2 linked regions of the Pleomorphomonas sp. PLEO genome follow. The protein of the gene in region 1 interacts with the protein of each later gene in a pairwise test. Links are inferred from orthologs where the notes say so. Each region holds a gene or a part of one and is shown on either strand. Other genes may lie near its edges.

What was found. Proteins that work in one complex are often made in the same cells at the same time.
Region 2: the proteins of glp (region 1) and mobA interact in binary tests that used the Escherichia coli proteins (3 or more experiments, as listed by UniProt). The link is inferred for Pleomorphomonas sp. PLEO from one-to-one orthologs.

Annotation. Positions count from the first base shown.
Region 1 is NZ_CP166625.1:1,262,835-1,266,275, reverse strand. What follows is about bases 300-3,261. They hold glp (gephyrin-like molybdotransferase Glp), read right to left. Parts: upstream 2,427-3,261; coding sequence 1,173-2,426; downstream 300-1,172. Other genes in these bases: AB6N07_RS05590 (heterodisulfide reductase-related iron-sulfur binding cluster), read right to left, coding at 2,445-3,261; AB6N07_RS05600 (GAF domain-containing protein), read right to left, coding at 300-1,101. In the rest of the region: more of AB6N07_RS05600, read right to left, coding at 1-299; more of AB6N07_RS05590, read right to left, coding at 3,262-3,441. UniProt on the Escherichia coli protein: Catalyzes the insertion of molybdate into adenylated molybdopterin with the concomitant release of AMP.
Region 2 is NZ_CP166625.1:4,199,843-4,203,151, forward strand. What follows is about bases 114-2,943. They hold mobA (molybdenum cofactor guanylyltransferase MobA), read right to left. Parts: upstream 1,953-2,943; coding sequence 1,275-1,952; downstream 114-1,274. Other genes in these bases: AB6N07_RS19510 (ABC transporter substrate-binding protein), read right to left, coding at 249-1,028; apbC (iron-sulfur cluster carrier protein ApbC), read left to right, coding at 2,067-2,943. Also shown: AB6N07_RS19505 (ABC transporter permease), read right to left, coding at 1-92; more of apbC, read left to right, coding at 2,944-3,182; AB6N07_RS19525 (DMT family transporter), read right to left, coding at 3,209-3,309. UniProt on the Escherichia coli protein: Transfers a GMP moiety from GTP to Mo-molybdopterin (Mo-MPT) cofactor (Moco or molybdenum cofactor) to form Mo-molybdopterin guanine dinucleotide (Mo-MGD) cofactor.

The DNA.
Region 1 (3,441 bases):
GCGCGTTTCCTGCTCGGGTTCATCCGCGTCGGCTCCGCGGTTCGAGCTGGCGAACGAAGACGAATGCGTGAGGGGCGCCGATTTCGCTGGTAGCTGCAGGCTCGCGAAAAACTCTCTGCCATCAGTCGAGCGAAGATTGCTTTTGCCGGACAGCGCCATCCGTTCAACGGTGTCGTATCCAGTGGTGAAAAGCTCTTCAAATCGCACCATCCCAACCATCGGCCAATCGTGCCCGATCAGCTCCAGCGCAGCGCGGTTGGCGCCGACCAAGCGATCGTCGTCGAAAGCGAGAAGACCGTCGCGAATACCACCGAAAAGGTGTTCGCTGGAATGGAACCGAAGTTTCAGGTGCCGCGGAAAGCGCTGCTCGAACAGGCGACGTTCGATTTCGAGCGCGGAACGCCTGAGCAGCAGTGGCAGATAGTCATGAGGTACCGACAGTGATGTCGAGACGTCCAGCACGCCAGCCAGCGCACCCGACGGATCGAGAATGGGCACCGCCGAGCAGCTAATGGACGTATTGAGGCAGAAAAGATGCTCGGCGCCAGTGATGGTGAGAGCTGTTCTTTCCAGCGCCACCGTCCCGATGGCGTTCGTCCCGATCGCCTCTTCCGACCAATCGAACCCCTCGTTGAGCCCTAGCCGATCCGCCTCAAGGGAAAACGACCCATTGCCCTGGCGGGCCAGCACAATACCGGAAGGATCGGTCAGAATGACCACACCCCATTGGGCGCTTAACTCCTCTCCGAGCGATGCCATCTCATCGAGAGCGGACATGATCAGGTCGTTGTTGCGCTCCTTCAGGGATTTGATCCCCGATTCTGCGAGCCGGTCACGCTGCTTGTTCAGCGTTGGAGAGGCAAAACCGAACTGACTGCTTCGCTGCCAGGATCGAACCAGGGGCGACGGCACCCCTTCAGGCACAGCCCCGGTTGTCAGGAAGTGTGATCGTACCGCAAGAATCTGGCCGTCGTGTGCCCCATGGCGCCGGCTGGCAGCCTGATGGTGCGGCCTGAATCGCGGATGACATGGCCCGCACTCGGTGGCGTCTTCGAAGGGAGACCCACACTCGCCGCCATAGTTTCTGATTGGCAGATTCATCTCGACCAACCTCTAAATCGCAACGTTTGCTTCGACGTCCGAACCAAACCAAAGGACTCTCATGGCAGCCATCAAATGAGTTGGCTGTAGGCGTAGAACGAAATTGGATCGCCGCGCCTGACTTCCGTACAGGACTCCGGCAACTCCACCATCCCGTCTGTCCGAGTCAGGGACGTGAGCACGCCCGCGCCATCGACAGGGTATTTTTGGGCGACGGTCCGGCCGTCGGACTGCTCCAACGACACCCGGACATACTCACGCCGGCCGGCTTTTTTCCGGTAGTCGAAGCCGGAGAAGACGGTCATGGCCGACAGAGGCGTCGGCTTGCCTCCCGAGAGCGCGACCACCAGTGGCCGAAGCACGTGGGCGAAGGTGACGAAAACGGCGACAGGGTTGCCCGGGAGGCCAATCAAGGGCGTTCCATTGATGATCCCCATGGCGAGCGGCCGCCCCGGCTTGATCCCGAGCCTCCAGAACACCATGGAACCGCCGGCCGCGATCGCCGCTCGGACATGGTCCTCCTCGCCGGTCGAAACGCCGCCCGAGGTAACGATGAGATCATGCGTATGGCTGGCAGCATCAAGACGCTGGACCGTGACGTCGCGGTTGTCGGGCAGGATGCCGAGATCGGACACTTCGCATCCGGCTCGCTTCAGCATCACCTGCAACGAAAATCGGTTTGAATCGTAGATCGCCGCCGCGCCGAGCGCCTGCCCTGGATCGCGTAACTCGTTGCCGGTCGAGAAGACCGCCACACGTGGACGCCTGCGAACCTTTAGGGACGTGACGCCAAGGGCTGCAAGAAGAGCTATGTCGCGCGGTTCCAGCCTCTTCCCGGCGGGGACGGCAACGCTGCCGGCAGCTATATCCTCACCCCGAGGGCGACGGTTTGCCCCCTTTCTGAGACCAGGCGGCAATTCGACGCGTCCATCATCGTCGAGAGCAACGTCTTCCTGCATGAATACCGTGTCGGTACCAGGCGGCATGGGAGCCCCCGTGAAGATCCGCACGGCCGTCTTGGCGGCGAGGGTCTCCGAGGCAGGTTCGCCTGCCGCAACCCTGGCGCTGATCGGCAGCACAGTTGGTCCACCTGCCAGCAAGTCGGCATAAGCCACGGCGTAGCCATCGACCGCGGAATTGTCGAAAGCCGGCAGATCGATCGGGGCCATCACGTCAGAAGCCGAAAAGCGTCCGTCGGCATCTATCAGCCCGACGCTTTCCGTCTCGCCGATCGGCGGAATCCTGGCGGCAACCAAATCGAGGGCCTCCTCGACCGGCATCAGATCACCTCCGAAGGCGAAGGCATCAGAACTCAACTGCACCATAAACTTGCCTCCAGCCTTTCACGGACTTCCGCGCTCTTGGCCAATCTCACTCAAAGGGAATCTGACCTTTTCGGCTCGATAGGCCTCGGCCAGCAACTCAACTGGATGCGAAACCGGCTTTTCCTGCATCTGCATGAATTGCAGCCGACAGGCCAGGCACTCGGTCACAATCCTGTCCGGGGCCGCTTCCCCAACCCTGTCGATCAAGCCGCGCCCCATCGCCAGGGAAGCGGCATGAAAGTCCTTTTTGAATCCCATGATGCCACCAAGCCCACAGCAATCCATCGGCTGCCCCACTGGCGAAACATCGGCCTTGGGCGCCTCGTTGAGCAGATCGAGCCATGGGCGTCCCATGTTCTGCTCCCTGAGGTGGCAGGGCGGGAAATAGGAGAGCTTTTCGGATGTTACCATGGGGGGAAGATGCAGTCCGCCCTCGCGATGAAGCACCCCGAGATATTCTCCGAGCTCGAAGACGTGAGCGGCGACCTTGATGCGCTGGTGGGCATCCCAAGCTGCGAAATAGCCGACGTCGCCCCGATCGGTCTCGGCATGCAGCCCGAGATTATAGTTGACCACCCAGGGGGCGAGAAACTCCCGAGCGACACTGCTCGTGCGTCCCGACGGAGCGGATACTTCGGCGGCAAGCTGCTTTGCGATCGCCCCGGTATCGCCTTCAAGATCGACTCCAAGAGCGCGGATGCGGTCGCGGAAGGCAGGCGAGAACTGGGCATCGCGGGCCAGCACCGACTTGAACATGAACGAACAGGTCGGACATGCCGTGACGATGTCATAGCCGTCTTCCACGCATTGCTGCAGCACCGGCAGATTGGCCGAGACGAGATCAAGCGTGAACGGCTTGTCGCCTTCGAGGTAGGTCGGCATGCCGCAGCACTTCTGCTCCGGCACATAGACGGAGATGCCGTTTCTCTCCAGGACCTCAATGGTCGCCTTGGCGACATCGGGGAACATGTAACGCGCCGTGCAGCCAACGAAGTAGGTAACCTTACGCCCTTCC
Region 2 (3,309 bases), 2.9 Mb from region 1 along the record:
ACCGCCAGCGTCACCGTGACCAGCACGCCATTCGCCAGTTCATCACCCCAGCCGCTGTCGCCGAAGGACAGCAGTTCCATATAATTGGCCATCCGGCCGGTCTCCCCGTCCACGCCTCTGCCGCGATGGCCTTTCCCGCCACCACGCCTTCCCGCTATCGCGGGATCCCTTTCCTGCAACAAGCGCGGGACTGCTTTTTAAAAAGCAAATCCCGCGCCGTTTCAATCGTTGACCTTCGGTGCCCCGGCTCAGCCGCCGTAGACGTCGAAGTCGAAGTACTTCTTGTTGATCTCCTGGTACTTGCCATTGGCGCGGATCGCCTTGATCGCCGCCGTGAACATGTCACGCAGATCGGTGTCCTCCTTGCGGACGCCCGCACCTACTCCCGGGCCGTGGATCTCGGGGACGGGCTTGATGGTACCGACCAATTCGCAGCAGGCGCCGGCCTCGGTCTTCAGCCACTCGGAGAGAACAACAACATCGTCGTTGGCGGCGTCGAGGCGGCCGTTGGCAAGGTCGAGCTTGTACTCGTCGGCGGTCGGATAGGTCTTGAGCTCGCTTTTGGTCAGGACCTTCTCAACATAGTCGGCATGCATGGTCGACACCTGGGCGCCCACTGTCTTTCCGGCCAGATCATCTGGCGTGACGCCCTTGATGCTGCTGCCCTTTGGCACAGCGATGGCGGGCGGCGTGTTGTAATACTTCTCGGAGAAGTCGATGACCTTTTTGCGTTCGTCGGTGGCCGACATCGAAGCAAAGATGGCGTCGAACTTGCCGGCGAGCAGCGCCGGAATCATGCCATCCCAATCCTGAGCAACCACCTCGCATTCGACCTTCATCTCAGCGCAAAGAGCGAGCGCGATATCGACGTCGAAGCCCTTCAGCTTGCCGTCGGTATCGACATAGTTGAAGGGCGGATAGGCGCCTTCGGTACCGATGATGACCTTCTTCCACTCCTTGGCCGCGGCGCCGCCGAGCGACAATGCGAGCAAAGCCGCGGCGGTGACGAGTGTCTTGGCGAATTTCATGGTTATCCCCTGTGTTTGACCGACCGGCACATCCGACGCGAACCGGTCGCCCTACGGCGGTCGTCGCAGCCGACTGGCGGCCCCCTGCTTGTTTTCGACGCAGCCGTCGGAGGAATTGAGATCCTTCGTTGAAGCAGCCGACCGCGCCCGAACCTCTCGGCAAACCGACGCACTGCCTAAACCTTGTGCTGGCGCCGATCCGCCCGCATCTTCATCTCATTCCGTAACGGGATGCAACGGGGGACATTATTGCGCCGGCCCGGATTCTGCACGCCGGGATGACCACGGACCACCCACGCCGATCAGTTCAGTGGCCTCGGCAAGGTCGGCTGGGGTGTTGATGTTGAAGAAGGGATCGACGGCTTTCTTCCCAACGATGGTGGAGGCAAAGACAACGCTTCTGGCCTGCTCACTGGCAAGGAAAGCCCCCACCCGTCGCTCCTCACCCCCGAGGAATGCCAAAAGTCGCGGCGCTACCGAGAGCGGCCAGAGTGCGCAGAGCGGCGCTCGTCCCGACGGCCCCTCGGCAAAGACGACGGCGTCCTGATCATCCGTACCGGCTATCAGCCGCGCCGCCAAGTCGACGGGCAGAAACGGCAAATCGACCGGCGCGGTCAGCAGATGGGTCGGCCGGTTCGACAGTGCCGACGCGCGATGAAGGCCAGCGACAACGCCGGCGAGCGGCCCCTCGAAGGTTGCGGACGCATCTCGCACGACAGGAAGCTTCATGTCCGGCAAGCCAAGGTCTGGCGGCAGATTGACGGCAAGATCGCCAACATGAGGCGCCAGCGTCGTCGCGACCCGATCGAGCAGCGTCGCGCCGGCAAGTTCGATGAGCGCCTTGGGCATCCCGCCCATGCGGCTCGAACGTCCCCCTGCGAGAATGAGGCCGGCCAATTTCATCATCTGCCCAGTGAACGGCATCGGAGGAAACCGAACAACCCCATTCGAGCCGCCCGCATGATTGCCCTGCCGCAAATTCACTCCCGGTCGCTCGTGTTATGGATTAGGTAGAAGCCAAACCATTCGGAGCACGCCATGCCAAGCCTCAAGGACCAGGTCGCCGCCGCCCTCAGCAAGATCACCATGCCCGGCACCGGCAAGGACATCGTCTCGGCCGGGGCCGTGTCGGATATCTACGAGAAGGATGGCAAGGTGATGCTGTCGATCTCGGTTCCGGCCGACAAGGCCTCGCGATTCGAGCCGATCCGCGCGGCGGCTGAGACGGCTGTGAAATCCATCCCCGGCGTCACCAAGGCGACGGTCGCGCTGACCGCCGAGGTGGCGCCCGGCAGCGCACCAAAGGCAGCGCCCGCCCCGCATGGCCATTCCCACGCCGCGCCGGCGAAGAATGGCATTCCCGGTGTTAAGTCGATCATTGCCGTGGCCTCCGGCAAGGGCGGCGTCGGCAAATCGACCACGGCCGTCAACTTCGCGCTGGCGCTTTCGGCGCGTGGCCTCAAGGTCGGCATCCTCGACGCCGATATCTATGGCCCGTCCGTGCCGCGCCTGATGGGCCTTTCTGGCGAGAAGCCGGAGGTGAACGAAGATCGCACGCTGGTGCCGCTGGAAAACTTCGGCGTCAAGGTAATGTCGATCGGCTTCCTGGTCGAAGAAGAGACGCCGATGATCTGGCGGGCGCCGATGGCTGTATCCGCCCTGACGCAGATGCTGCGCGAGAGCGCCTGGGGCGAGCTCGACGTGCTGGTGGTCGACATGCCGCCGGGCACCGGCGATGTGCAGCTCACCATGGCCCAGCAGGTGCCGCTGACCGGTGCCGTCATCGTATCGACGCCGCAGGACCTCGCGCTGCTCGACGCGCGGCGCGGCGTCGCCATGTTCCAGAAAGTCGAGGTGCCCGTGCTCGGCATCGTCGAGAACATGGCCTATTTTGTCTGCCCCAATTGCGGCACTCACCACGATATCTTCGGCCATGGCGGCGCGGCGCAGGAAGCCCGCCGCATCGGCGTGCCCTTCCTCGGCGAAGTGCCGCTGGAGATGCGAATCCGCGAGACGTCGGACTCCGGCCAGCCGGTGGTCGCGACCGAGCCGAACGGCCCGCATGCCGAGTCCTATCTCGCCATCGCCGGACGCGTTCTCGACACGCTGGCCGGCAAGCCCGAGCGAGCGGCGCCACGCATCGTCATCGAATAAGACCGACCAGCAAGAAGAGCCCGGTGCTAGACTCCGGGCTCGGCGCGGCTGGCAAGCGTCTGGTGCCTGACCCGCTCGCGGTAGAAAATGTAGACGCCAGAGCCGACAACGACGGCAATGCCGATGA